4 regions of the Streptosporangium sp. NPDC048886 genome follow, and region 1 is predicted to be linked to each of the others. Evidence: riboswitches for the same ligand, from Rfam matches in the RefSeq annotation. Region 1 holds a riboswitch; each other region holds the start of a gene.
What was found. A riboswitch is a leader RNA that binds a small molecule or an ion and turns the genes downstream of it on or off. The one in region 1 is predicted to bind cyclic di-AMP.
Positions count from the first base shown of each region.

Region 2: linked by a shared signal. The riboswitch ahead of ACZ6R6_RS34275 (C40 family peptidase) and the one ahead of ACZ6R6_RS40230 (CHAP domain-containing protein) in region 1 are both predicted to bind cyclic di-AMP.
Region 3: linked by a shared signal. The riboswitch ahead of ACZ6R6_RS37775 (hypothetical protein) and the one ahead of ACZ6R6_RS40230 (CHAP domain-containing protein) in region 1 are both predicted to bind cyclic di-AMP.
Region 4: linked by a shared signal. The riboswitch ahead of ACZ6R6_RS08020 (C40 family peptidase) and the one ahead of ACZ6R6_RS40230 (CHAP domain-containing protein) in region 1 are both predicted to bind cyclic di-AMP.

Region 1 is NZ_JBVJHH010000047.1:3,432-8,390, reverse strand. It holds gene ACZ6R6_RS40235 (ABC transporter substrate-binding protein) at 9-1,361, opposite strand; gene ACZ6R6_RS40230 (CHAP domain-containing protein) at 1,860-2,564, opposite strand; cyclic di-AMP (ydaO/yuaA leader) riboswitch at 2,585-2,722, opposite strand; gene ACZ6R6_RS40225 (TetR/AcrR family transcriptional regulator) at 3,095-3,670, opposite strand; gene ACZ6R6_RS40220 (oxidoreductase) at 3,686-4,558, opposite strand; gene ACZ6R6_RS40215 (hypothetical protein) at 4,707-4,959, shown strand, end outside.
Region 2 is NZ_JBVJHH010000034.1:39,990-44,948, reverse strand. It holds gene ACZ6R6_RS34285 (branched-chain amino acid aminotransferase) at 1-929, opposite strand, end outside; gene ACZ6R6_RS34280 (3-isopropylmalate dehydrogenase) at 1,102-2,148, opposite strand; cyclic di-AMP (ydaO/yuaA leader) riboswitch at 2,316-2,544, shown strand; gene ACZ6R6_RS34275 (C40 family peptidase) at 2,532-3,176, shown strand; gene ACZ6R6_RS34270 (hypothetical protein) at 3,239-3,361, opposite strand; gene serA (phosphoglycerate dehydrogenase) at 3,674-4,959, opposite strand, start outside.
Region 3 is NZ_JBVJHH010000040.1:76,611-81,569, reverse strand. It holds gene ACZ6R6_RS37780 (alpha/beta fold hydrolase) at 1-691, opposite strand, end outside; gene ACZ6R6_RS37775 (hypothetical protein) at 862-1,449, opposite strand; cyclic di-AMP (ydaO/yuaA leader) riboswitch at 1,687-1,835, opposite strand; gene ACZ6R6_RS37770 (ATP-binding protein) at 2,512-4,863, shown strand; gene ACZ6R6_RS37765 (response regulator) at 4,860-4,959, shown strand, end outside.
Region 4 is NZ_JBVJHH010000005.1:184,741-189,699, reverse strand. It holds gene ACZ6R6_RS08030 (TetR/AcrR family transcriptional regulator) at 1-314, opposite strand, end outside; gene ACZ6R6_RS08025 (LuxR C-terminal-related transcriptional regulator) at 531-731, shown strand; gene ACZ6R6_RS08020 (C40 family peptidase) at 902-1,864, opposite strand; cyclic di-AMP (ydaO/yuaA leader) riboswitch at 1,957-2,107, opposite strand; gene ACZ6R6_RS08015 (amino-acid N-acetyltransferase) at 2,446-3,099, shown strand; gene ACZ6R6_RS08010 (RDD family protein) at 3,341-4,582, shown strand.

The DNA.
Region 1 (4,959 bases):
GCCGGGGATCAGCCCGCTGCCTTGACGCCGGCCTCGGTGAACTTCGTCCAGGCCTCGCCGTAGGGGATCGAGCCCTGGTCCATGCCCTCCAGGACCTTCTCCACCGACGTCTTCACCTGGGCGTGCTTCTCACCCAGGAAGGTGGGGAGCAGATCCTTGACGGAGGCGCCGAAGATCTGGCCGGTGGGCGCGTCGTTGAAGAAGGGGTTCTTCAGCTCGCTGACCGCCGGATCCTGCTGGGCGGGGATGGAGCTCGGGAAGGCCGCGGCCTCCTGGAAGGCCATCACGTGGCCCTCCTTGCCGGTGAGGTAGTTCAGGACCTCGGCGGCCTCCTTGGGGTGCTTGCTCTGCTTGGGCACCGCGAGGTAGGAGCCGCCCCAGTTGCCGGCGCCGCCGGGCACCGCGGCGACGTCCCACTTGCCCTTGCCGGCGTCACCGGCCGCGCCGGAGACCACGCCGAGCATCCACGACGGGCAGCCCATCGTGGCGAACCCGCCCTTCTTGATGGCGGCGTTCCACGGCGGGGTGAAGGAGGCGAGCTTGGCGGTCAGGCCCGCCTCGCTGAAGCTCTTCACCGTGTCGAAGGAGGTCTTGATGGCCGGGTTGCTCTCGATGACGAGCTGGTTGCCCTTGTCGAAGTAGGAGACGTTGCCGTTCTTCGGCGCCTCCTGCGACAGGATCACGTTGTAGAGGGTGTTCGGGCCGTCGAGGAACTTGGGGTCGCCCTTGCCGGGGTTGGCGGCCTGGAACTTCTTGCCGACCTCCATGAAGGCGTTCCAGTCCGGCCAGAGCTTGCCGACCTCCTCGCGGTCGGTGGGCAGCCCGGCCTTCTTGAACAGGTCCGTGCGGTAGCACATGGTCATGCCGCCGATGTCGGTGCCGAGGGCGAACAGCTTGTTGTCGGCGTTGATGCCGTTGTCCCACTTCGCCGCGGGGAAGTCGGCCTTGCGGCTGTCCAGCCCGTACTCGGCCAGGTCGGTGAAGAACTGCGGGCGGGCCTTCATGAGGCCCATGGCGCCCTCGTCCAGGGCGATGATGTCGGCCGCGCCGCTGCCGGCCTGCAGGCGCTGGAGCAGCTGGGGCAGGTAGACGTCCTCGAAGCGGTCCGTCAGGTTCTGGTACTTGACCTGGATGTTCGGGTGCGCGGCGTTCCACGTCTCCACGGCCTTGTCGTAGCCGAAGTTCTCGCCGCCGCCGAAGGTGTGCACGGTGATGGTCACCGGCTCGGCGGCCGGCGCGGAGCTGCCGCCGCCGGCCGCGGGCTTGGCGGGCTCACTCGAACCGCAGGAAGTGATCGCCAGGGCGGTGGCCGCCATGACCGCGACCGCGGCGAGCTTGCCCTGCCGCTTGTTGTTCAACATTCCGGACCCCTCTCAGGTGGTCGCCCGAATCGGTGGGAGGTGACATCGCGGACCGGTCCCCGACAAACGCGGCCGGCGATGGGGTGTTTCCTCAATGCGTTTTGGGAGCGCTCCCACGAAGAGTGGACGATAGGCAACCGGGACGTCAATATGCCGAAACTCAACCGTTACATCTGGGCCGCTCAGGGGGGATGAACAGGCATGTAGTTCACAATCTCCCCAGATAGCTGTTTGGGAGCGCTCCCATCAAATGGTGACACGTCAGGACATTTCGTGCGGGAGGCCGCCTCGCCGGCGGGCGGGCGGTGTCCCACCGCGCGCTGAGATGATCAACGGTGGGGCCGGCCCGACGGGTCCTGGGCGCCGGCGGATCCGGTGGCTTCGGCGGGCCTCGCCGCCGGGGTGGGCGGACGCCGGAAGGGGCCCGGCTCGAATGAGCCGGGCCCCTTCCCGTGGCTGTGAACCCGTGGCCGTGGAACGGCCTGCGCGTCTGTCGTGTCAGCCGCTGTAGACCGGGTAGCCGTAGCCGACGACCTGGGACTTGGGCCGGACGCGCTGCTCGACCTTGCCGTTGCCGGTGTTGCCCTCGATCGTGCTGATCGTGCCGTCGCCGTTGTCCTTCTTCACGAAGCCGACGTGGTCGATCCCGCTGATGCGCTTGCCGCCGTTCCAGTCGAAGTAGACGACGGCGCCGGGCTTGGCGACGGTGCCCCAGTGCTTGTTGTCCTTGAACCACTGGGCGTGGGCGACGGTGTAGGCGTCCCAGCCCATGGTGGGCCGGATGCCGGCCTGCTCGCCGACCCAGGAGACGAACATCGCGCACCAGGGGGCGTTGGCGTAGGCCCGCACGTTGCCGCCGTCACGGGCGACGGTCTCCTTGGCGCGGACGGAGGAGACGTACCAGGACTGGAACTTCGTCCCGCCGCCCTGGGCGTTCTCCGAGACGCCGACCTGCTTGGCGGCGATGTGCAGGACCTGCGCGGCGGTGACCTTCGGCAGGCGCTCGGCCTGGACCTGGAGGGGAGTCCTGGAGGTCTTGGCGGTCTTGGAGGCCTCGACCGGAGGGGCGGCGACGGGGGCCTGCCCGGGGGTGTCCGCCAGGGCGGCGGGGACTGCTACGACGGTGCCGCCCAGGGCGATGGAGGCGCCCAGAACGATGCGGGCCAGGTGACGGGTCTTGGGGGTGAGGCGGTTCTTGGCCATGCGGGGGTGTAACTCCTTGCTTCGCTTCTCATGCCGCCTACCGGGTTAGCTGACGGGTTCGGGCTGGGAAGTGCCCTACGGCGCGCGGAGGCGCCGATTCACCCCAAGAACGTGGTTCCCCGGTTCCGCGAGATTCGCGGATTCGGCGGCCGTGCTCACCGGCGGAGTGATCCGTTCCGATGGAGCACGGTCGGGCAATGTGATGGCAACGTGTAGGCCTCGGTTGACCTAGGCGTTCACCAGGAATGAGTAGAAGCTACGTGAACCGGACAAACGATTACAAGTGCGGCACATTGCCTTGACTTGGGAATACGCCCGATCCGGGGGGGAAGACTTGGTCATCCTCAAGATCGACCAGCCCGCGCCCGCCGGCCGGCGCGGAGCGGGAAACGCCTGTGTGACAGGCGTTCGCGGGCGGCGGCGCCGCCGGCGGGCCGCCGTGCCGTCCCCGCTCCGCCCCAGGGCTCCACCATCATCGTAGATCTTTTAAAAGAGGGCCGCTTTACCTGCGAAAACACCCTTTTTGATCATTATTTCGGGCCGGCCCAGGCGTGGATCAGCGGCATCAGCACCCGGTCGACCGTCTCCTCGACGAAGCCCTCGTCCAGCGGCTTGCCGGTGATGAGCAGCCGGTGCCAGACCAGGGCCTCGGTGACCGTCCTTATCTCGCCGGGATCGACCGGCCCCGGCAGCTCGCCCCGCTCGCGGGCGCGGTCGAGCAGCGGGGTGGTGCCGGTGATGTCGGGCCGCGGCACGTGCTCGCGCAGGGCGGCCGCCAGGGCGGGGGTGGTGAGCAGGGCGGGCACCAGCCCGAAGACCAGGCTGTGCTGCTGCTCCAGGATCCGGCAGAACCCGGCCACCACCGCCACGAGGTCACCGCGCATCGACCCGGTGTCGGGCGGCGGCGCGACGTCGATCTCCAGATGGTTGCGGACCAGGTCCACCACCAGGGCCTCCTTGCCCGGCCAGCGGCGGTAGATCGTGGCCTTGCTCGCGCTGGCCCGCCTGGCGATCTGGTCGACGGACATGCGGTCGAACCCGACTTCGGAGAGCAGTTCCACGGTCGCGTCGAGAATCGCCCGCTCTCGCCTGGGGTCGAGACGCAAGGTGCCTCCGGTGGGTCACGAGTGCTGTGTGATCGCCTTGAATCGTACGCCCGTGAGCTCCTCCGACGTCTCCCACAGTCGCCGGGCCACACTTTCGTCCAGCGCCTTGGGCGAGGGGGTCAGCGGTCGCGGGCCGGGGCCGACGAACAGGCCCCCGGCCACCTCGGGAGAGGTGGCGGCGTAAAGGGAGGGGACCGCACCCTTGTCCGGAGACTGGATCGCCAGCCGCATGAGAGTGTTGACCGGCCTGGTGAGCACGCCCAGCTTCATGATGCCGGTGGCCGTCGCGCCGGGGTGCGCGGCCACGCTGAGCAACCGTCCCCCCGCCCGGCGCTGCAGCTCCAGCGTGAACATCAGGTTGGCCAGCTTCGACCTGCCGTAGGCCGTGAAGCGCCCGTAGTGGCGTTCGAGCCCCAGGTCGTCGAAGTCGATCCGGCCCAGGCTGTGCGCGTCGCTGGAGACCGTGACGACCCGGGCGCCGGGCCGGGCCAGCAGGTGCGGCAGCAGCAGCCCGGTCAGGGCGAAGTGTCCCAGGTGATTGGTGCCGAACTGCATCTCGAAGCCGTCGGCGGTGGTCTGCCGGGGGATCATGCCGACCCCCGCGTTGTTGACCAGTATGTCGAGGGGCCCGTCGAAGGCGGCGGCGAAGTCCCGCACCGAGCCCAGGTCGGCCAGGTCCAGCCGGCTCAGCTCGACCCGCGCGCCCGGCGCCTGCGACCGGACCGTCTCCGCCGCGGCCTCGCCCCGGGTGAGGTCGCGGACGGTCATGACGACCCGGGCGCCGTGCCTGGCCAGTTGCGCCGCGGTCGGCAGCCCGATGCCGCCGCCGGCCCCGGTGACCACGGCGGTGGAGCCGGTCAGGTCGGGGATGTCGTCGGGAGTCCACATGTTCGCTCCTCTGGGGTGCGGCTGAGTGTACGAAACGGTTCCGTACACCACGGTAGATCTGTCTCCGCGGAGTGCGCAAGTGGGCATATTCAGGTGTTCACCCGCAGTTCCCGGCCATGTAAGACATCCGGGTTAGGTTGAGGCCGTCGTGAACGGGTCATCGCCCGGCGTGGAGCACGGTCGAGACCACGCGCGGGAGCAGGGTTCGGCCATAGCCTGGGTGGAGTCCCCGCTGCAGATGCTCTGCGCCGTGGAGGCCCACCACGCCGGGCTGCTCGGCGCCCGTGCCCGGGTGGTGCCCCGCGCCGGGCTGCGACCGCTCGTCCTCACCCGCCGCGAGATCTCCCGGCTCGGCCCTCCCGACGGGCTGGAGCTGGCCGCCCCCGGGCCCGAGATGCCCA
Region 2 (4,959 bases), on a different contig from region 1:
GTGCCGCAGGCGAAGACCTCGGTGAGCTCGCCGGACTCGCAGCCCGCCTGCCACTCCTCGATCGACAGACGCCCCTCCTCGGCGGTCAGGCCCAGCTCGGAGGCGAGGGCGAGGATCGAGTCGCGGGTGATGCCGGGCAGGAGCGTGCCGGTGAGGGCCGGGGTGAGCAGGCGGTCGCCGTAGACGAAGAACAGGTTCATCCCGCCCATCTCCTCGACGTAGCGGTGCTCGGCCGCGTCGAGCCAGACCACCTGGTCACAGCCCTGCTCGACGGCCTGGCGCTGGGCGACGAAGGCCGCCGCGTAGTTGCCGCCGCACTTGGCGAAGCCGGTGCCGCCGGGGGCGGCGCGGGTGTATTCGGTGGACAGCCAGACCGAGACGGCCTTGCTCCCGCCGAAGTAGGCGGCCGCCGGGGAGGCGATCACCATGTAGCGGTAGGTCCGGGACGGGTAGTTGACGCCGAGCGCGGCCTGCGTGGCGATCATGAAGGGGCGCAGGTAGAGGCTGTGCCCCGGGGTGGTGGGGACCCACTCGCGATCGGTCTGGACGAGGAGCTCCAGCGACTCGACGAACGCCTCCTCGGGCAGCTCCGGCATGGCCATCCGCACCGCCGACTGGTTGAAGCGGGCGGCGTTGGCGTAGGGCCGGAAGGCCGCGATCGCGCCGCCGTCCTGGCGGTATGCCTTCAGGCCCTCGAAGAGCTCCTGGGCGTAGTGGAAGACCGCGGTCGCCGGGTCCAGGCTCAGCGGGCCGTACGGCATGAGCCGCGCGTCGTGCCAGCCCTCTCCCTCGGTGTAGTCGATCGAGATCATGTGATCGGTGAATGTCTGCCCGAACCCGGGGCTCGCCAGTACCTGCTCACGCTCGGCTGCGGTGCGAGCGTGGTCGGAGAGCTGCACGTCGAAGCTGAGCTTCTGAGCGGTGGTCATGGCGGAGATCCTTCTCTTGAGGCGGTCTGCCCTTGGGTCCATTCTGCGGTGGACTCAGGTAACGGGAAACTACTGCATCTATGTCGAAAACCGGCACTGCAGGGATAAACGAAGACGCGCCTGGCGGCTCCAGTGAGCCGCCAGACGCGTCTGAGTGGGGGAGGCGGCTCTGTCAGCCGGCTACTCGGGCGGTGATGTCGTCACCGATCTCGTGAGTGGTCCGGCCGGTCCAGCCGGTAAGCCGCTCGACCAGGTCGTCGGCGACGGCCTGCTCGACCTTGGCGGCCTCGTCGGCCAGTCCGAGGTGGTCCAGGAGCATGGCGACCGACAGGATCGTGGCGGTCGGGTCGGCCTTGCCCTGACCCGCGATGTCGGGGGCGCTGCCGTGGACCGGCTCGAACATGCTCGGCGCGGTCCGGTCGGGGTTGATGTTGCCGCTGGCCGCCAGGCCGATGCCGCCGGCGACGGCGGCGCCGATGTCGGTGATGATGTCGCCGAAGAGGTTGTCGGTGACGATCACGTCGAACCGCTCCGGCTGGGTGACGAAGAACATCGAGGCCGCGTCGACGTGGCAGTAGTCGGTCTGGACGTCGGGGTATTCCAGACCGACCCGGTCGAACGTGCGGGCCCAGAGGTCACCGGCGTAGGTGAGCACGTTGGTCTTGTGGACCAGCGTCAGCTTCTTGCGGGGACGGCCGAGCGCCTTGTCGAAGGCGTAGCGGACGACGCGCTCGACGCCGAAGGCGGTGTTCAGCGACTCCTGGGTGGCGACCTCGTGCGGGGTGCCGCGGCGCAGCACGCCGCCCGCGCCCGCGTAGAGGCTCTCGGTGCCCTCACGGACGACGACCATGTCGATGTCTTCGGGGCGGGCCTTGCCCAGCGGGGTCTCGACGCCGGGGAAGAGCTTGACCGGGCGGAGGTTGACGTAGTGGTCGAGCTCGAAGCGGAGCCTGAGCAGCAGGTCGCGCTCCAGGATGCCCGGCGGCACGCTGGGGTCGCCGATCGCGCCGAGCAGGATCGCGTCGTATCCGCGCAGCTCGTCCAGGACCGCGTCGGTAAGGGTCTCACCGGTCCGGTGGTAGCGCTTGGCGCCGAGATCGTAGGTGACGGTCTCCACCTTCGTGCCGACCGCTTCGAGCACCTTCAGGCCCTCGGTGACGACCTCGACTCCGATCCCGTCCCCGGGGATGACTGCCAGACGAATGTTGCGCGAATCCATGCAGGCACCTTACCGGTCCGTCTCGGTAATCGAACACCGATCTCACCCATCGGACATTTTCGCGCGTACGGGACTCATGATCCACAGCCGTCCCGGCCGCTATGATCCCTTTGTCCGCTTTTGCGACGTATTGACCCTTTCGTTAAGTTTCGTTATGGTCCTCTGCATTCGAACCGATGCCTAATCCGCCGGGCCGTCCCCCCTTTCGGCCTGCGCGGAGCCGGGGAACCACTTCCGGGACCCACGGCCGCCCAGGACTCCGCGCTTCGCATGGCGGAGCCATGTCCTGAGCCGCCTTCACGGGTCCCTTGGGGCGAATCAGCGCTTCGCGCGCCGTAGGGCGGCCTCCACGCCCGAGCCCGACAGCTAACCCGGCCGGCCCTATGGAAGGAAGCATCCTGTCCGGCAAGATTCACCCCCGCGTCCTGTCCCTGTTCGTCGCCGGCGCCGCCGTGCTCGCGACCCCGTCCCTCGCGCTGGCCGACTCCCCCAAGGCCGACTCTCCCAAGGCTGACGCCCCCGCGCCCATCACCGCCACCGCGCCGCTGACCGGGCCCAAGCTCAAGGAGATCATCACCAAGAAGGCCCCCGTGCCCGCCTGGAAGCAGGCCGTGAAGTGGGCCATGTCCAAGCGCGGCACGCCCTACGTCTGGGGCGGCACCGGCAACGGCGGCTTCGACTGCTCCGGCCTGATGCTCCGCGCCTACGGCGCCGCCGGGATCAAGCTGCCCCGCGTGGCCGCCGCCCAGTACGCGGCGTTCTCCAAGAAGGTCTCCTGGAAGAACCTCAAGCCCGGTGACCTCGTCTTCTTCCACAACCTCGGGCACGTCGGCATGATCACCAAGCCGGGTTACATGGTCCACGCCCCGCAGACCGGCGACGTGGTCAAGGAGGAGAAGCTCAACTCCTGGCGTCGCAGCACGTTCGTCGGCGGCGTCCGTCCCGACCGCACGGGCGTCAAGCTCGCCGCCGAACAGGCCAAGCTCGCGGCCCAGCCCGCCCCCACGATGCTCCAGGCCACCCCCTGATCCCCGGAGGGCGCCGGTCACCCGGACCGGCGCCCCGCAGGTCGGATGAGAGCCCTACCCGGCTAGCGGGTGGGAGCGCCCCCGTTGTCGCGGCGGTCCAGGGCGGTCTGGAGCGCGTCGGCGGCCTCGTCTTCGGCGTCTTCGGGACGGTTCCAGGGATACATGTCGTACATGGCGATTCTCATCTCGGTCGCATGCGGGCAGGGAGAGATGGTCCGGACTCCGGTCACGGATCGGACCGGGCCTGAGTGCCGCGGGTCCGGATCGCGGACCGGCGGCGCGGGGCCGGCGTGCGCCACCACACCGCGGCGGGCTGCCGGCCTGCCCTGTCAGGCCCCGCCGCGGCAGGTAATGAGTGCGAGAACCTGGCGCATTTCCTGCCAGGTTACCCGCCCGTACGGACAGCGTCCCGCACTCCGTACACACTTCTCACATGCTGAGACACACAACGGCTGCCGCCCCCGGCTTCCCGGGGACGGCAGCCGTCGCCGTGCGCGCTAGTCGGCCAGGTCGACCGAGCGGCCGCTGTCGGCGCCGATCTCGGCGCCGATCACGTCGAGCACGTCGGCCGGGATGGCGGAGTCGACGGTCAGCGCGATGAGGGCCTTGCCGCCCTTCGCGTCCCGGGCCACCTGCATCGAGGCGATGTTGATGCTGTGGTCGCCGAGGATGCGGCCGACGACGCCGACGATGCCGGGGCGGTCGGTGTAGGTGAAGAACGACAGGTGGTCGGTCGGCTCGATCTCCATCTGGTAGCCGTTGACCTCGACGATCTTGGTGATCTGGCGCGGGCCCGACAGGGTGCCCGAGACCGAGACCGTCCGGCCGTCGGCCAGCACGCCGCGGACGGTGACGACGTTGCGCCAGTCGGGGCTCTCGGAGCTGGTGACCAGTTCGACGGTCACGCCGCGGTCCTTGGCCAGGAGCGGGGCGTTGACGTAGGTGACCGAGTCTTCGACCACGTCGGTGAAGATGCCCTTGAGCGCCGCCAGCTCCAGCACGCGGACGTCCTGGGCGGCGATCTCACCGCGGACCTCGACGTCGAGCCTGGTGGCGACCTCGCCCGCGAGGGCGGTGAAGACCCGGCCGAGCTTCTCGGCCAGCGGCAGGCCCGGCTTGACGTCCTCGGCGACGACGCCGCCCTGGACGTTGACCGCGTCCGGCACGAACTCCCCGGCGAGGGCGAGCTTCACGCTGCGCGCGACCTGGGTGCCGGCCTTCTCCTGGGCCTCGTGGGTGGAGGCGCCCAGATGCGGGGTGACGACGACCTGGTCCAGCTCGAACAGCGGGCTGTCGGTGACCGGCTCCTTGGGGAAGACGTCGATGCCGGCGCCGGCGACGCGGCCTTCCTTGATCGCCGAGTAGAGCGCGTTCTCGTCGATGATGCCGCCGCGGGCGACGTTGATCAGGCGCACCGACGGCTTGACCGTGTGGAGCTCCTTGTCACCGATGAGCCCGATGGTCTCCTTGGACTTGGGCAGGTGCACGGTGATGAAGTCGGCCTCGCGCAGGGCCTCCTCCAGCGAGACCAGGCGGACGCCCATCTGCGCGGCGCGGGCCGGCTGCAGGTAGGGGTCGTAGGCGATCAGCTCGACGCCGAACGGCTGCAGGCGCTGGGCGACGAGCTGACCGATCTTGCCGAGGCCCAGGATGGCGACGACCTTCTCGTCGAGCTCCACACCGGTGTACTTCGAGCGCTTCCACTCGCCGCCCTTGAGCGCCAGGTGCGCCTGGGCGACGTTGCGGGCGGAGGCGAGGATCAGCGCGACGGTGTGCTCGGCGG
Region 3 (4,959 bases), on a different contig from region 1:
GCATCACGAGGGTGGGCACCGTGAGGTCCCTCAGCAGCGGCGCGCGGTCGCCGGAGGCGATGATCCCGGCGAGCTGCCTGGCCGTCCCCGCCGGGTCGTAGCAGCGGTCGTAGCTCAGCCCGGCCAGCCGGGCGATCCGCTCGCGGTCGAGCGGGTAGCCCGGCGAGCCGATGACCTCCCAGGTCAGCAGCGACTGCCGGATGGCCGCCTCGCGGTCGAGCGAGACCGGCGCCATGAGCGCCGCCATCGCGGCCTCGGTGGGCGGGGCGGCGTGCACGCTGGGGGTGGACATGATGGAGGTGAGGCTGCGCACCCGGCGCGGGGAGCGGATCGCCAGCGTCTGGGCGATCATGCCGCCCATCGAGGCGCCGACCACGTGGGCGGACTCCCATCCGAGCGCGTCGAGCAGCCCGGCGGCGTCGTCGGCCATGTCGCCCAGCAGGTAGGGGGGCCGCCCGTCGCCGCCGAAGGCGGGCACGGCGGCGCCGTGGAGATGGGTGGACTCCCCGGCGTCCCGGTTGTCGAAGCGGACCACGTGGTGCCCGCGGTCGGCGAGCAGTTCGCAGAGCCCCTCGTCCCAGTGGATGCGCTGGGCGCCGAGCCCCATGATCAGAAGGAGCGGGCGGTCTCCGGGCGTACCGAAGGTGTCGTAGGCGAGCTCGATGCCGTTCGCCCGGGCACGCCGGGTCACGACGCTCCCGCCGCACCGGTCACACCGGATGCCATGCTGGTCATGCCGGACAGAATGTCATTCTGTGGAAATGAGAGCAAGAGCGGACGCCCGGTGTGGGCGTCCGCTCCTGTCTTCGCGGGAGGCGAGCTTCTGCGGGGGCGAGTCTCGCGGGGGAGGCGAGCCTCGGGTTACTTGTTGACCACCTGCGGCGGGGTGGCCGGGTTGTTGTCGATCCGGCCCCAGGCGCCCTCGGAGAACGGCACGGGCCGGTTCTTCTTGCCCGGGCCGCTGCCCCACTTGGTGATGACGTAGTCGACCTTGATGTGGCCCATGCCACCGTTGCCGTCCACGCCGAGCGTGTCGGAGTTGAACGTGCCGCCGGTCAGGTCGGCGAAGGACTTGGCGTCGAGGTCGATCATGACACCGCTGCTGGAGGGCACGCCGGGGCCGCGGTCGCCGACGAAGAACTTGGCCTTCTTGCCCTTGTAGATGACGTAGCCCTCGGTCATCAGCGGCCAGCTCGGGCTGGCGATCATGCCCTTCTGCATCGGCTTGCCGCTCGCGGGCAGGCCGGTGTCCCCGGCGCGGCCGGAGGAGTCGTCCCAGAAGTAGGAGGCCTTGGTCGAGCCCTTCAGGAGGGCGACCTCGGAGCCGGAGCCGGAGCCGGGGGTGGAGGCGCCGGTGTCAGCCGCTGCGGGAAGAGCCGAGACGACGGCCGAGGAGGTCAGGACGCTCGCACCCAGGAGGGCGGCGGCCACGAAACGGTTCTTACGCATACCAAGGGAGAAACGCATGAGGAAAAAAGACTCTTTCGCGAGGGAACGGGGAGGCGCGTGCGCCGTAAAGAGGCGCAGGCGGATACGCGCTCACAGGACAGAAGAGGCGTAGCAAGCTGTGCAGGCGCTACGCGGAGCGCGGCGGGGGCCGCATTCGGACGCGGCGAGGAAGTCTTAGAGGGCCGGCACCAACGGGGTGGACGCCGGCGGCAGGAGGGCGTGGTGCCCCATGTGGTGATCTCCTCTCCATCTCGTCTACCGGGTTAGCTGACGGATTCGGGCGGTGGAGTTGCCCTACCGCCGCATGTTCGCGGCGGATTCACCCCAAGAAGTGGGTCCCCGGTTCCCGTGGCCTGACGGCCTCCGGAATTCGACGTCGGCCGGCCGCTCCTTCCATTGAAGGGCAGGTCGCCAACCGATCACGAATAGGACACTACCCCCCATTCGGGGGCAAAGCAAAACAAAACCCATGGAAACCCCAGAAGATCTACCTCAACGGCCAAGAAAAGGCCATTGGCCAAGCCTTGACCGTGCCCCCCGGGAACGCCGACCCCGTTGGAACTGTTAGGAGAGTTACTTAACGACTTATTGCTGATCATGCCGTTGAGCTGGGGAAACGCTCATTCTCCTGGCTGGGTGCGGCCCCTCGGCGGACAGGGCCGGGATCTCCCTCACTATGGCCGCGGCCGGCGTGCCGGCCCTTTGTCGACGGCGCTCATTACCTCCGCACACGCCCATGAGTCGAGGAAAACGCCTGTCAGCCGGGCCTACATCTGCTTTCCGGAAGATCCAGGAATGCCCGACTCCGCTCCGGGCAAAGCCGCGGTCATGACATCCAGCCGCCGTAGGACCGGAACGAGATCGGCACCGCCGACGCCGGCGACAGGCGGAGGACACCGGCCCCAGCCCGGTCAACGGCTCCCACACCCACCGTTCACGGGCTCCTCCCGGCCCCGGGCTCCCGGCGTCCCGGCGGATCCGGCGGGCGGCCCGGGTCCGCCGTCCGGGTGAGCACCGCCCGGGGCCCGCGGCCGCGGGCGATGCCGACAGTAGTGTGGGCCCGTGCTGATCGCCCTCGGTTGCGCGGTGCTCCTCACGGTCCTCTACACACTGGCGGTGTACGGCACGGCCGGGCCGGCGGCGATCGGAGCGGTCGCCGCCGCGCTGGCCGTCACCCTCGTGGCCGTGATACACGGCGGGAGTCTCCAGGACTCCGTCGGAGCGGGAGGGCTCACGGCGGGCGGCGCCGCGATGGCGTGGGCCATGGGGCGTTCCCACCGCCGCCGCAGGGCCGACCGTGCGGCGCTCGCCGCCTACCGGGCCGCCGCCGAGGCCGTGCCCCGGCTGGCCGCCATCACCGAACGCGACCGTCTCGCCGCCGAACTCCACGACGTGGCCGCCCACCGGCTCACCGGAATCGTGGTCGCCTCGGCCGCCGCCCTCCGTCTCGGCGACCCGGTCCGCGCCGCCGAGGCCGTCACCCATGCCGCCGACGCGGGCCGCCAGGCCGTGGCCGAACTCGACCGCCTCTGCGTCCTGGACCGCCGCGGCCACGCCCCCGCCCTCGGCGACATCGACACCCTCCTCATCGGCCGTCCCGGTGTGACCTACCACCGCGCGGTCGCCACCGCGCCGCCGGAACTCGCCGCGGTCGCCTTCCGCGTGGTCCGCGAGGCTCTGACGAACGCGATGCGCTACGCCACCGGCGCCGCCGTCCACGTCCGGGTGGAAGCCGTCCACGACACCTCGGCGGCACCGGCCGCCACCGGCTCGGTGCCCGCTCCGGCCACCGGCCCGGGGGTCACATCCGTCGTCGCCGGCCCTCCGGCGGCAGAGGCCGCCGCCGGCCCCGTCACGTCGGCCGCCACCGGCTGGCTGGTGGTGACGGTCACCGACGACGGCGGCCCGGCGGCCGTCTCCGGCCTGGGCGCGGGCACCGGCCTCGCCGCCCTGCGCCGGGCCGTCGGCGCCCTCGGCGGCACCCTGCACGCCGGCCCGCGCGTCGATGCGGACAACGATCCGCGTGCCGGCCGGCGCCTCCACCAGGACGACGACCCACGCGCCGGCCGGTGTGCCGGCCCCCTCCCGCACCGCGCCCCGCCGTACGGCCCCGCGTCCGCGACGGAGACGGCGCGGACTCCCCCGCCGCCCCGCGGCTGGACGGTCCAGGTCCGCCTCCCGCTCACGGCCGCCCCCGCGCCCGGCCGCCCCCGCCCGTTCCCCCGGCTCCGCTACGGCGACAGCCGACGGGACGCCCACCGGCACGGCCGTGCGGCGGGCTGGCGGGGGACGGCGGCGCTGGACTGGGCCCTGGTGGTGCTGGCCGTGGCGCTGCCCGCCGGAGCCGGGCTGCTCTACGCGGAGGTGCCTGAGCCGTTCGCGACCCCGGCGTCCGGAGCGCTGCTGTCGGTCCTGCTCGTACTGCACGCCCTGCCGCTGAGGTGGCGTCGCGAGATGCCGTGGCCGAGCCTGGCCGCGGCGCAGTCGGTGCTGTCGGCCTGGCTGTGGTGTGACGCGGCCGGGTGGACCGCGCCGGAGTCGGCGCAGCTGGTGCTGTTGTGCTGGTGGGTGGAGCTGACCTTGGTCTACAGCGTCGGCGCGTACGGCGGGCGCGGCTGGCCGGCCCCGCTCGCGGTGGCGGCCCTGGGCGCCTTCCCCCTGGTCGACGGCTTGACAGGGCCGCCGGTGGCCGTCTGGGCGACGCTCACGGCGGCGTTGGCCGTCCCCGCCGTCGTGGTGTGGGCCGCGGGCGTGTCCGTCGGCGGGCGGCGGCGCCGGCTGCGGGACGCCGCGGTGCTGGAGCGCGACCGGCTCGACCGGGACGCGGCGGCGGCGGCCCGGGCCGAGCGGGACCGGATCGCCGCCGGGCTGCGCCGTACCGCCAGATCGCGGGCCGAGTCGGCGGTCAGGGCGGCCGACGAGCGGCGCCTCGACACCGTCCTGGCCGAGGCCAGGGCCGGTCTCACCGTGCTGCGCGAACTCCTCGGCGAGCTGCGCGACGATCCCGCAGACGACGCCCTTCCCCCCGTCATCGCCGCGATCTCCGCCCTGGCCGCCAGAAGCCACGCCGCCGTCCGTTACACGGGGACGCGCCGGCCGATGCCCGCCACCGTCGAGGTCGCCGCCTACCGGATCGCCGAAGCCATGCTTCCCGGCGGCGTGAGCGGCGTGAGTGGCATGAGCGGTGTTGGTGGCATGAGCGGCGTGAGCGGTGTTGGTGGCATGAGCGGCGTGAGCGGTGTTGGTGGCATGAGCGGCGTGACGGTGACCGTGGCCTACCTTCCCGACGGCCTGGCGCTGTCCGGTCCGGCCGAGGCCCGGAAGGTGCGCGCCACGGCCGACGCCGCGGGCGGTACGGTCACCGAGACGGAGGACGGGGTGCGGGTGTGGCTACCGGAGGTGGGGCCGGCGTGATCCGGGTGACGGTCGCCGACGACCAGGCGGTGGTCCGGGTGGGGATCAGCGCGGTGCTCGACGCCGAAGCGGACATCACCGTCGTCGGCCAGGCCG
Region 4 (4,959 bases), on a different contig from region 1:
GTGTGCCGATCGGCCACTCCGGCCAGATAGTCGCCGAATGCCGCAAAGGCGGTCTCGTCGTCCTCACATTGGGAGGGGATTTCCCCGACGCCGTCAAGGGGATGGGGGGCGTGCTCGTCGAAGAGTGCGAGGAAGAGGTCATCTTTTCCGGTGAAATGTGAGTAGACGGCACCGACCGTGTGGCCCGCCCTGGAGGCGATCTCGTCGACCGAGGCCCTGGCGAAACCTTGTTCTGCGAAGACTTCGCCTGCGGCGGCCAGCAGACGCTTGCGGGTGCGCGCCTTGGCTTGGCTGCGACTTAACCGCAAAGGCACTGACATATCATGAGTACTTCACGTAGCGGGCGCTATGTCAATAGCGTCCGTCGCCCCTATGGAGATCGGAGCTTGACGACCTTTGAACAAGGCGTTTACCGTTCCTGACGGGCGGCCTTGATTCCAACATACTCACGCCTGAGTTCAGTGCGGGGGGAGCGACTCTAGATGGCATATCCCGAAGTGGATTCCCGTCGCGGCGAAAGCCTCCTGGGCATGGGCGAGATCGGTCTAAGTGACGAAGATCTCGTGCTCCTGGCAGAACTTGCCAAGGGCGTCACCGTGGACCGGGTGGGGCGTCGTCTCGACATCAGTGGCCGGACCGTCCGGCGCAGACTCCGTGGGATCTGCGACCGCATCGGTGTCGCCACGGCGATCGAGGCCGTGGCCTGGGCCGCCCGCCGCCGTCTGATCTAGCTCCTGCGGAGGGCCGGCCCGCCGCCCGGCCCGTGACCTCGGCAGGGAAGCGCGGGCCCGCCGCCGCCCGGCCCGCGATCTCGGCCGGGGATCACGGCTCCGGCCTCGATCAGGGCTCCGGCCTCGGCCGGGATCCCAGGGACCCCGGCGGCGGCCTCAGGCCCGGCGGCTCAGTCCGCGACCCGGACGCCTCCGGCGAAGGGCCGGTTGTCGATCGAGGCGATGTGGATGACGTCACCGGTCTGGGGGGCGTGGACCATCAGGCCGGCGCCGATGTAGATCCCGACGTGGTGCAGGTCGCTGTAGAAGAAGACCAGGTCGCCCGGGCGGAGCTGCTCTCTGGAGATGTGGGTGCCCGCGGTCCACTGGTCGCCGGTGTAGTGCGGCAGGCTGATGCCGACCTTCTGGTAGGCCCACATGACCAGGCCGGAGCAGTCGAAGGAGTTGGGTCCCTCGGCGCCCCAGACATACGGCTTGAGCTGCTGACTGAGCGCCCAGCGGGCGGCTTCGGCGGCCTTGCCGCTGCCGACGACCGGCACGCTGATCTTGACCCGGCTGCCCCGGGTGGTCTTGGCCCGGCTGCGCACCTCGCTGAACAGGTCGCTCTCGACCCTGGTGACGAGCCGCTCGATCTTGGTGCGCTTGGCGCCGATGTCGGACAGGAGGTCCTTGACCTCGGCGGTGCGGGCCTTGGCGCCGGCCTGCGCCCGCTCGGCGGCCTTGATCGCCTGGGCGACCTGGGCGACCTCCTCGTTCTGCTGCTGCTGGAGGGCGTAGCTCGTGGTCGCCAGGTCGAGGAAGGTGTCGGGGTCGGACGACTGGGTGAAGGCGAGGGTCGAGCCCAGGCCCCCCGACATGTAGTTGCTCTGCGCCAGGAGGCTGGCCTTGGTGCGCCGGGCCGCCAGCTGGGACTCGCTGACGGCGAGGGTCTTCTTGGCGCTCGCGGCGGCGCGCTGCGCCTGCTTGAGCTTGACCCGCCCGCCGTTGTACTGCTCGGTGAGCGTTTCGATCTCGGTGTGCAGCTTCTCGACCTGTTTGGCGAGCTCCTGGAGACCGGGCTGCGGGTCGGCGGTGGCCGAGACCAGAGGGGTGCCGAGGGTCAGGGAGGCGAACGCCAGTCCGATGACCGTCATGCGGCGGGTGAGTCCACGTGAGGCGTGTTCTCGACGGCGGGCATGTCTGCCCGCGCGCTCTCTCCCACGGTCACGCGTGCGCTTCACCAACAGGCTCCTCTCTCGGCCGCCTACCGGGTTAGCTGACGGGTTCGGGCCGGAGGCAGCCCTACCGAGGGTGCTGGTGCCACCTCGGATTCACCCCGGGGGACTAAAGGGTGGGTCCCCGGTTCCCCGGGTCCGGGGATTCGGCGGTTCAGCGCTTTAACATCGCTGACATCGAGCACGGACATTAGTGCAATTGGAGGTTCATGCTCAACCAGAACTACAAACTCGGTAGAGCTTTCACAACTGAAATGTCACGAGAAGATCACGCGACTTCATGATCGACATGCGCTCCAAGCTGGTTCTATGAGGCCCCGCGGCGTCTCGGCCGGAGGTCTCCGCAGCTCCATGACCATGTGAAAGGCGGGTTCCGCTCCGCTGTTCGCGCCTTCAGCCCAGCGTCATGAATCGACTACCGTGGGTCATCTGGTGGCTGCGGGTCACGAGTTAAGGGTGAGCCGTAATTCGAGCGCGCCGAGGACGTACGCTGATCGGTCATGGAGCAGGTTGCGCAGCATTCCTCCACCCCGGCCGCGGACGGCGCCGGGACCGCGGGGCGGCGGCCGGAGACCGACGTCGCGGGCGTGGACGCGGGGCAGGGGCCGCTGAGCCGGCCGGAGGCCGCTCCGGACGCGGCCGCGGTCACGGTACGGCGTGCCCGCACGCCGGACGTGCGTGCCATCCGGCGGCTCGTCGACACCTACGGAGGAGCCGGCCCGCGCCTCCTGGAGAAGGCCACGGTCACCCTGTACGAGGACATCCAGGAATTCTGGGTGGCCGAGCGGGCCGGCGCGGTCGTGGGCTGCGGGGCGCTCCACGTCCTATGGGAGGACCTCGCCGAGATCCGCACCGTCGCCGTCGACCCCGCCTGCCGGGGGCTGGGCATCGGTCACAAGATCGTCTCCGAGCTGATCCGCACCGCCGGCGGGCTCGGACTCCGCAGGGTCTTCTGCCTCACCTTCGAGGTCGAGTTCTTCGCCCGGCACGGATTCCGCGAGATTCAGGGCACGCCCGTCTCCCCGGAGGTCTACGCCGAACTTCTCGCCTCATATGACGAGGGTGTCGCCGAGTTCCTCGATCTTGAGCACGTCAAGCCGAACACCTTGGGAAACACCCGGATGCTGCTCCATCTGGCGCGCGATCAGGGCTGACGTGACCTTGACGGTTACTGATCAGAAAGATGACTGTTGATACCTATCTCGATACCTTGTGCTGCAGCAAGCATGTGAGCCTCACATATGGCCACATGCGCCGTCGAAGTAGTGAGGTGACGCGGTGAGCACCGGACAGCCGCCGTATCAGGATGATCCCGACCGCGATCGCACACCGTCGGGACAGCCGGAGTACGGACAGCACAATGCGGGTCGAGCCCCTGGCGAACATGATCCCGACGTGACAATTGTGGGATATCGATCGGATGCCTCACAGCCGCACACCGGCCCGGGGCAGACCCAGCCCGGTTACGGTCAGCAGCAGGGCTACGGCCAGCAGCAGGGTTACGGTCAGCAGCCGGGGACCGGCGCCTATGGCCAGCAGCCCGCCTACGGCCAGCAGCCCGCCCAGCCGGACTACGGCCAGCAGCAGGGCTACGGCCAGCAGCCCGCCTACGGGCAGCAGCAGTCCTATGGCCAGCAGCCCGCCCAGCCGGACTACGGGCAGCAGCAGGGCTACGGCCAGCAGCCGGGGACCGGCGCCTACGGGCAGCCTGCTTACGGGCAGCAGCCGGGGACCGGCGCCTACGGCCAGCCCACCCAGGAGCAGTCCTACGGCCAGCAGGGCTACGGTCAGCAGCCGGGGACCGGCGCCTACGGTCAGCCCGCCCAGGAGCAGTCCTACGGGCAGCAGCAGTCCTATGGCCAGCAGCCCGCCCAGCCGGACTACGGGCAGCAGCAGGGCTACGGCCAGCAGCCCGCCTACGGGCAGCAGCAGGGATACGGCCAGCAGGCTCCCGCCTACGGCCAGCAGGACGCCCAGCAGGGCTACGGGCAGCAGCAGGCGTACGGCCAGCAGCAGGCGTACGGCCAGCAGCCCGCCTACGGGCAGCAGCAGGGATACGGCCAGCAGGCTCCCGCCTACGGCCAGGGATACGCGCCGCAGGGCGCGACGCCTCCCGGCGCCCCCGCCCCGCTCGCGGAGTGGTGGCAGCGTCTGGTGGCCCGCATCCTCGACCTCCTGATCGTGGGCATCCCCGCCGGCATCGTCGGGTTCGTGGCCTCGCTGCCGTTCAGGGTGTCGTTCGACCCGGCCACCTACGAGGTGACCGGCAACATCTTCCTCCAGTCGATGGTGAACACGCTCATCGTCGGCGTGGCCCTCATCGGCTACGAGGTCTTCATGCTGGGGCGCAACGGCACCACCCTCGGCAAGCAGATCATCGGCATCAAGGTCGTCCCGGTGGGCGGCCAGCTGGTCAGCAACATCGACATGGGCAGCGCGCTCAAGCGGGCTCTCGTGCTGTTCGGCAGCTACATCGTCAACGGCCTCTCCGCCCTGCTGGGTTTCCTCTCCCTGCTGGTGAATCTGGTGGTGGGCGTTTTCGTGCTGGTGGACGTGCTCTGGCCGCTGTGGGACAAGCCCCTGCAGCAGGCCCTGCACGACAAGGTGGCCAAGACGGTCGTCGTCAAGACCAAGTAGTTCCGTGAATATCGGGGCCGGCGGTTGAACCGCCGGCCCCGATTTCATGCGTGGATGAGAAAACCGGCCCCGTAACGGCGTTCCGCCGCGCCGCCATGGAAGCGCAAACCCATACGCGTCGCCGGGGGGAAGGTTATGGCCGCCCCCTCGCGCGCCGGCGCCGACAAACGCAGCCGATCGGCGTCGCCGCCGCCCGCGGCCCCTATGGTCCTATGGAGGACCAATGGCGGGCACTTGCCGCCGGGAGTTCCCGTGCCGGTGGCCGAATGGCGGGCGCGCCCGGCCGCCGGCATCGCCGCCGCTCCGTCTCCGCGGCGCTCTACTGGATTCTCTCCTTCGCCTTCTCCGCCATCTCCGGGCCTTCGGGCCGGCCCGCG